3 regions of the Paenarthrobacter sp. UW852 genome follow, and region 1 is predicted to be linked to each of the others. Evidence: riboswitches for the same ligand, from Rfam matches in the RefSeq annotation. Region 1 holds a riboswitch; each other region holds the start of a gene.
The links. Region 1 has a riboswitch for thiamine pyrophosphate ahead of thiD (bifunctional hydroxymethylpyrimidine kinase/phosphomethylpyrimidine kinase). Riboswitches for the same ligand answer to the same signal wherever they lie in the genome.
Positions count from the first base shown of each region.

Region 2: another riboswitch for thiamine pyrophosphate. It lies ahead of thiC (phosphomethylpyrimidine synthase ThiC); the one in region 1 lies ahead of thiD (bifunctional hydroxymethylpyrimidine kinase/phosphomethylpyrimidine kinase).
Region 3: another riboswitch for thiamine pyrophosphate. It lies ahead of NEK97_RS08510 (ECF transporter S component); the one in region 1 lies ahead of thiD (bifunctional hydroxymethylpyrimidine kinase/phosphomethylpyrimidine kinase).

Region 1 is NZ_JAMSGY010000001.1:62,211-64,469, reverse strand. Features, by position in the region: gene thiD (bifunctional hydroxymethylpyrimidine kinase/phosphomethylpyrimidine kinase) at 1-945, opposite strand, end outside; TPP riboswitch at 936-1,034, opposite strand; gene NEK97_RS00320 (Rne/Rng family ribonuclease) at 1,199-2,259, opposite strand, start outside.
Region 2 is NZ_JAMSGY010000003.1:59,336-61,594, reverse strand. Features, by position in the region: gene thiC (phosphomethylpyrimidine synthase ThiC) at 1-1,132, opposite strand, end outside; TPP riboswitch at 1,128-1,235, opposite strand; gene NEK97_RS06485 (amidohydrolase family protein) at 1,319-2,259, shown strand, end outside.
Region 3 is NZ_JAMSGY010000004.1:78,254-80,512, forward strand. Features, by position in the region: gene NEK97_RS08500 (DUF4235 domain-containing protein) at 1-38, opposite strand, end outside; gene NEK97_RS08505 (NUDIX hydrolase) at 75-758, opposite strand; TPP riboswitch at 1,028-1,164, shown strand; gene NEK97_RS08510 (ECF transporter S component) at 1,242-1,862, shown strand; gene NEK97_RS08515 (ABC transporter ATP-binding protein) at 1,862-2,259, shown strand, end outside.

The DNA of each region.
Region 1 (2,259 bases):
AAGGCCATCGATGAAGCCAAGCCGATGGATCGCCTCGAGCTCCGCGCGTGCGAGTTCCCACAAAGTCGCTGCGAACTCGCCGGGCCTCAGACTCCGCTGGTGGTGGAAGTGGTGGATCGGCCCGCTTCCTCGTCCTACTTCCAACGCCCCGGACTGCCTCAAAGCCTCAAGCAACCAAGGCTTCACCTCCCGCAGTGAAGCTTCCCAGTCCCCCGTGCTAACCTGCACCGTGGCCAGGGCGGACGACAACGAACACCCTGTGCCGTGGCTGTTCCGGGTATCGATGCGGGGCCCGTCGACCTCGACCACGTCCTGCCGCAGCAACCCGCTCGTATTCACCAAAGCATCAGGACACGCCGTTCCCGCCAAGTGGCCGCCCTTCACAAGGACCGTGTTCCCGTACTCAGCGGCCAACCGCTTACCCTGGTCCAGCGCCGAAGCCCAGTCCGTCGCCTCCGTTTCACCCAGGAGCACCGCCAGCTCGGGAAGGTTCGGGGTCAGGAGGTCTGCCAGGGGCAAAAGCGAACGCAACGCCTTCTCAGCGGACTCGCGCAGGAGCCTGTCTCCGCTGGTTGCCACCATCACCGGGTCCAGGACCACGACGGCGGGACGCACCTTTTCGAGCCAGCTGCGGACTTCGTCGATGACCTCTGCGTCGCCGAGCATGCCGATTTTGACGGCGTCAATCTCAATGTCGTTGCTGATGGCGTCCAGTTGTTGGCGCAGAAATTCGACGGGGGGCACGTGCACGGCGCTGACGCCCACGGTGTTCTGGGCTGTGAGGGCGGTGATTGCAGCCATGCCGTAACCACCGTGGGCCGCGATGCTCTTCAAGTCCGCCTGGATCCCTGCCCCACCGGAAGGGTCGGAGCCGGCGATACTCAGCACCCGCGGTGTTGGCCTGCCCGAAGCAACCGGGTAGACAGGAGAATATGCTGCAGTCATGTGGACATCCCTTCGCCGGTGCTAACCGGACAGGTTCAACGGGTCTGGATCTCAGCCCGGCCCAACGCCAGGCACCCCGTGTCTGTCCCCCAGCCTAACCGGGAAGCAGCCCGGCCCGGGAACAGCGCTGCGTAGGGGCCCGGATATGACCCATTGACGTCCCCAGGTCTGGCCATGGACGTCCTGGACGCGCAAAAGACCCCGTAGCGACTGCCGGGGCAGTTGCTACGGGGTCCGATAAGCCGTGAGCGGATCAGAGCTCGGAAGCCGGCACGCCGACTCCCAGGATGATGGGCTCGTCTGCGGGTGCCTTTTTGGCTGGTTCCACAGGGGCCTTAGCCTCGTGGGACGAACCTTGTGGCGCCGACGCAGTCACTTCATGGTGTTCAACGCTGGTTTCGTTGGCCGCACCTTGGGCCCTGCTTGCGCTGCGGTTACGGCGACCTCGGCGACTCCCGGACGTCGAAGCGGCTTCCCGATCCTGCTCAGCGGCCCGAGCCGGGGCAGCCACCTTCGGGGCAGCAACAGCTTCGCGGACGGCAGCTGGTTCCGCTTCCGCCTCCGGCGCCGCTCCCAGGTGGGAGAATGCCTCCGCCAGCAGATCCAGGCTCATTGCCGGTTTGGCCGCCTGTGGTTCGTCCTGGTGTTCAACGAACGGCAAAGCGACTTCTTCGCCACCGAAACGCAGGACCGGGGTGGAGCGTGCTTCCCGGACTGCTGCCTCGTGGGCCGTTGATTCTTCGTCGTTGCCATGAGCTACGGGTTCGTCGGCAGCCGTCTGATGAGTTGACCGCGCCAGTTCCTCTGCACGGTGAAGCTCGTCGTCGTGCAGGTGGGCAGCGTGTGCTGCAGCCGCGATGGTAGCCAACGCAGCGCGGGTTGCCTCGGCCTTTGCCTGGCGCGCAGGGTCCTGCGGTTCCGGGTGCGTTGGCGAGGCCGCGTGCGCGGCCGGCGCAGACTGAACCGGAGCGGGGGCTTCGGAAACAGCCTGTCCCCCACCCTTGCCTCGGCGGCGCTTCCGTTCCGTACGGGCCGCCGGCTGCTGCTGCGTCGATTCCGTGTGCGGGCGGTGGTGCTCAGCGGCCACAACGTTCGCACGGCGGTGTTCCACCGGCTCATCGTGTGTCACGACGCCACGGCCGGCGCAGTGCTCGCACTGCTCGCCGAAGACCTCGAGGAGGCCGGTGCCCATGCGCTTACGCGTCATCTGCACCAGGCCCAACGACGTGACTTCAGCGACCTGGTGCTTGGTACGGTCGCGGCCAAGGCACTCAACCATGCGGCGCAGCACAAGATCGCGGTTGGATTCCAGGA
Region 2 (2,259 bases), on a different contig from region 1:
CCAGCTCTGCGAACTGCGCGGCATCATTGGCGTCCGCGATGGAGCCGGGACGCAGCCCGTCGCCGAGCGAAAAGGCGACATCGTACTTGGCGAAGATCTCGCACAGTTCGTCGAAGTGGGTGTAGAGGAAGTTCTCCTGGTGGTGGGCCAGGCACCAGCCGGCCATGATCGAGCCGCCGCGGGAAACGATGCCGGTGACGCGATTGGCAGTCAACGGGACGTAGCGCAGCAGCACCCCGGCATGGACGGTCATGTAGTCCACCCCTTGTTCGCACTGTTCAATCACGGTGTCGCGGAAGATCTCCCACGTGAGCTTATTGGCTTCGCCATTGACCTTTTCGAGTGCCTGATAAATGGGAACCGTGCCGATTGGAACGGGGGAGTTGCGGATGATCCATTCCCGCGTGGTGTGGATGTCATCGCCGGTGGAGAGGTCCATGACCGTATCGGCACCCCATTGCGCCGCCCACTGCAGTTTGTCGACTTCCTCGGTGATGGAGCTGGTCACCGCGGAGTTGCCAATATTGGCGTTGATCTTGACCAGGAACGCCTTGCCGATAATCATCGGTTCGGATTCCGGGTGATTGATGTTGCTGGGGATGATGGCGCGTCCGGCGGCAACTTCGCTGCGGACCAATTCGACATCGCAGTTCTCGCGCAAGGCCACGAACTGCATCTCCTCCGTCACGATGCCCTTCCGGGCGTAGTGCATCTGTGTGACGGTCTTCTGCTCGACGGCGCGGCGGGGCACCGGTTGTGCGCCCTTCCACTCCGCCGATGCCGCACCGCGCCGGACCGCGGACTTGCCGTCGTCGAGCAGGTTCCTTTCACGGCCCGAGTACGGCTCCGTGTCGCCCCGGCCTTCGATCCAGGGTGCACGGAACGGTTCCAGCCCGACTCTCGGATCACTGCCCGGTCCGGCAGTTCGATAAACCTGCAGGGGCGGGTTGGCTTGGCCATTGGGGGAGGGTTCCAGCGCGATCTCGGTGACAGGAACGCGAATGCCATGTTCGGGATCTTCAAGCCACCCCAGCGAGTGGGATTTCAGCGACTGCGTCACGGTTTCCGGTGCCCCGGTCTCCACGACGGACGCGTTTTGGGCAGGGCTGTGCTGTGTTTCTGTGGTGCTCAAGGGACTGCTCACTTCCTTCGCCGGCATTACCCGGACAGGTTCAACGGTCGCAGACTGCCTCAGTCCGATCTCAGCCCCTGCAGGGGCCCCCGTGTGGTCGTAGACGAAGCTACCACAGCTGCCTGCGGCCGCACAGTCATATGGCGTTGCAGGCCTGCCCGGAACGTACAGGGCTAGGCTTTTGCCATGGCCAACATCATCGAATTCAGCGGTACGGTGCTCGTAGCGGCAGGCAAGGAGCGGAGGGGCATGTGGTCCGTTGACGGTCGCCTGACATTCATCCAGCCCGTGGCGGCACCGGACGTTGTGCTCGACGGCTGGGTCCTGCCCGGCTTTGTCGACGCCCACTGCCACATCGGTTTGGGGCCGGGCGGTGCCGTTGATGAGCAGACCACCCTCGCCCAGGCACGGGCAGACCTGGCGGCCGGCACACTGTTGATCCGTGATGCAGGATCGCCCAGTGACACGCGCTGGGTCCAAGGGCGTGCGGATTTGCCGCGACTGATCAGGGCTGGCCGGCACATAGCCAGGGATCGGCGGTACCTCCGAGGACTGGGCCATGAAATCGAGCCCGAACAGCTCGTGGAGACCGTCCGCAAAGAAGCCCGTGACGGCGATGGCTGGGTGAAACTCGTGGGCGACTGGATCGATCGCGGCATTGGTGACCTGGCCGCATCCTTCCCGGCCAAGCTGGTCAAGGACGCCATTTCGGCCGCGCACGATGAGGGAGCCAGGGTTACGGCCCACTGCTTCGCAGAAGACACCATTGACGACATGCTGGACGCCAATATCGACTGCATCGAACACGCTACGGGCCTCTTGCCGCGGCACCTTCCGCGGCTTGTGGAGCAGGGCGTTCCGATTGTCCCTACGCTGGTCAACATTGCGACTTTTCCGGAGATTTCCGCCCAGGCCGCGCCCAAGTTCCCCGTCTACGCAGATCACATGGCGAAGCTGTGGGAACGCCGCCACGACCGCGTGCTGGAGGCCTTCGAAGCCGGTGTCACCATCTACACGGGCACCGATGCCGGCAGCGTGATCAAGCACGGCCGGATTGCGGACGAGATGAAGGAACTGCACGACGCCGGCCTGCCGCCTTCCGCTGTCCTGGAGGCCGCAACGTGGGG
Region 3 (2,259 bases), on a different contig from region 1:
CTCACTCCGGCGCCGATCAGCTTGAAGAAGAGGTTCATGCCACCAGCCTAGCTGCAACGCGTGGACCGGCAACGCTAGCGGCGGCTTTCCCGTTCCTTGAGGAACGCGGCCAGGGAGCCCACGGGCGCCAGGACGGGGACGACAGTGTGCTCGGCCGACCATATGGCATCGACGGTCCCGTATCCGGCGATTTCCTTGAGGAGGTAGAAGGTGGGCGGCATCAGTTTCAGGGTGCCTGCTGCCTCTGCCGCGAGGATTCCCTCCACGGGCATCCACAGGGATTGCCACGCTTCGGTTGTTTGGTGGTGGGGCTCCCTGTCCGTCGAGGGCCTGGCCACATAGAAGAACGTGTCGAAACGCTTGGGCATGTCGATCGGGGTAATCCAGTTGGCCCATGGGCGCAGGTCACTGGCGTCGATGCTCAGCCCGGCTTCCTCACGGACCTCCCGGATCGCGGCTGTGAGCACCATTCCTGTTTTGGCAGCGGCATCGTCGGAACCGATGGAGCTGGCCTGCCAGTCCGCCGCATGGCTGCTGAGCAGTTCGGGGGCGTAGTCCCACCCGGAGTGGTCGGCGGGGTCCACGCGTCCTCCCGGGAAAACCACCATTCCTGCGGCGAAGTCCATGGTGCTGACCCTGTGCTGGACGAACGCCTCGAGCCCGGACGGGGTATCGCGGAGCAGGATGACGCTTGCGGCGAGGCGTGCTTCAGCCACGTCAACGTTGTCTGGGAGGCCAGAGCCGGGTTGGTCCGTCATGAAGTGTGCCCCTTCGCTTTGGATGCTGCTGGATTATTCTCTCAGGTCCGTTGCGAGGCCTGGTGTGCGTGCCAAAGCGTGGGGAAAGGGCGCAGAGTGGGCCTCGCAAGGCGCGTTCGTTGGGTTGCGAGGCCTGGTGTGCGTGCCAAAGCGTGGGGCAAGGGTGCTGAGTGGGCCTTGCAACGGTGAGGGTGGGCCGGATTGTGACCGGACAGCAGTCCCCACCGCGGAGTGCAGGTGTAAACTGAACCAGCCCAGCAGGGCAGATTTAATAACGACAGGGGAGCGCCGCCGTCGGAACCTGCAGAGATGCGGGAGCCGCGAGGGCGCTGAGAGTGCGGACAGCCGCAGACCCTCGAACCTGATCCGGTTAGTACCGGCGCAAGGGAGTCGAGCTTCTCAGAGTGTCCGGAACCGGGCGGCGCAGGCCAGCCGGGTATTCCGGGGAGCACTTTCCCCTCCTGTAACTCAGGAGGCAGAAAAATGACCACGGTAAGCGTGAAGAAGACCAGTTATAACTGGCGTGTTGTAGACATTGTGGTGGCAGCCTTGATCGCCATCGCCGGCGGCGTGATTTTCTGGGCATGGTCCCAAGGCGCCGCACTGGTATCCATCCCCATGAACGCGGCGTATCCGCCGCTGACGGGCCTGATCGCTGGCGGTTGGATGATTCCGGCGGTCCTGGGCATGCTCATTATCCGTAAGCCGGGTGCCGCCCTGTTCTGCGAGTCCGTTGCAGCCACAGGCGAACTCATCATGGGCTCCCAGTACGGCACAACCGTACTGATCTCCGGCGTCCTTCAGGGCCTCGGCGCGGAGCTCATCTTCGCCGCGTTCCTCTACAAGAAGTTCAACCTGCCCACCTCGCTCCTTGCCGGTGCAGGTGCGGGCCTCTTCTGCGGCCTCAACGACTCGTTCCTTCCCTGGGGCTGGAACATCGCCTACGAGGCAATCGACAAGCTCACTTACATCACGTTCACCACAATCTCCGGGGCGATCATTGCGGGCGCACTGTCATGGATTGCCACCCGCGGCCTGGCGAAAACCGGCGTCCTTAGTTCCTTCGCGTCGCGCAAGGCCGCTTCGGAGCCCGTCTTCAGCTGATGCCCGTCATTGAACGCGGCAGCCACGTCCGGCCTGCCGCCATCACAGCCGAGGGCTGGGGATGGCGGCACGCCGGCAGGACCTCGCCAGCCATCCAAGGCCTTGACCTCCGGATCGAACCTGGGGAGCGGGTGCTGCTGCTCGGCCCCTCGGGTGCGGGCAAGTCCACGCTCCTGCATGCCCTCGCGGGGGTGTTGGGGGACGAAGAAGACGACTCGGACGAGACCGGCTCGCTGCTGCTGGACGGCGCTTCTCCCCGGGAGCAGCGCGGCCGCGCCGGCCTGATGCAACAGGACCCGGAAACGCAGGTTGTCCTGTCCCGCGTGGGGGACGACGTCGCCTTCGGCGCCGAGAACCTGGCCGTGCCGCGGGAGGAAATTTGGGCCCGCGTCCATGA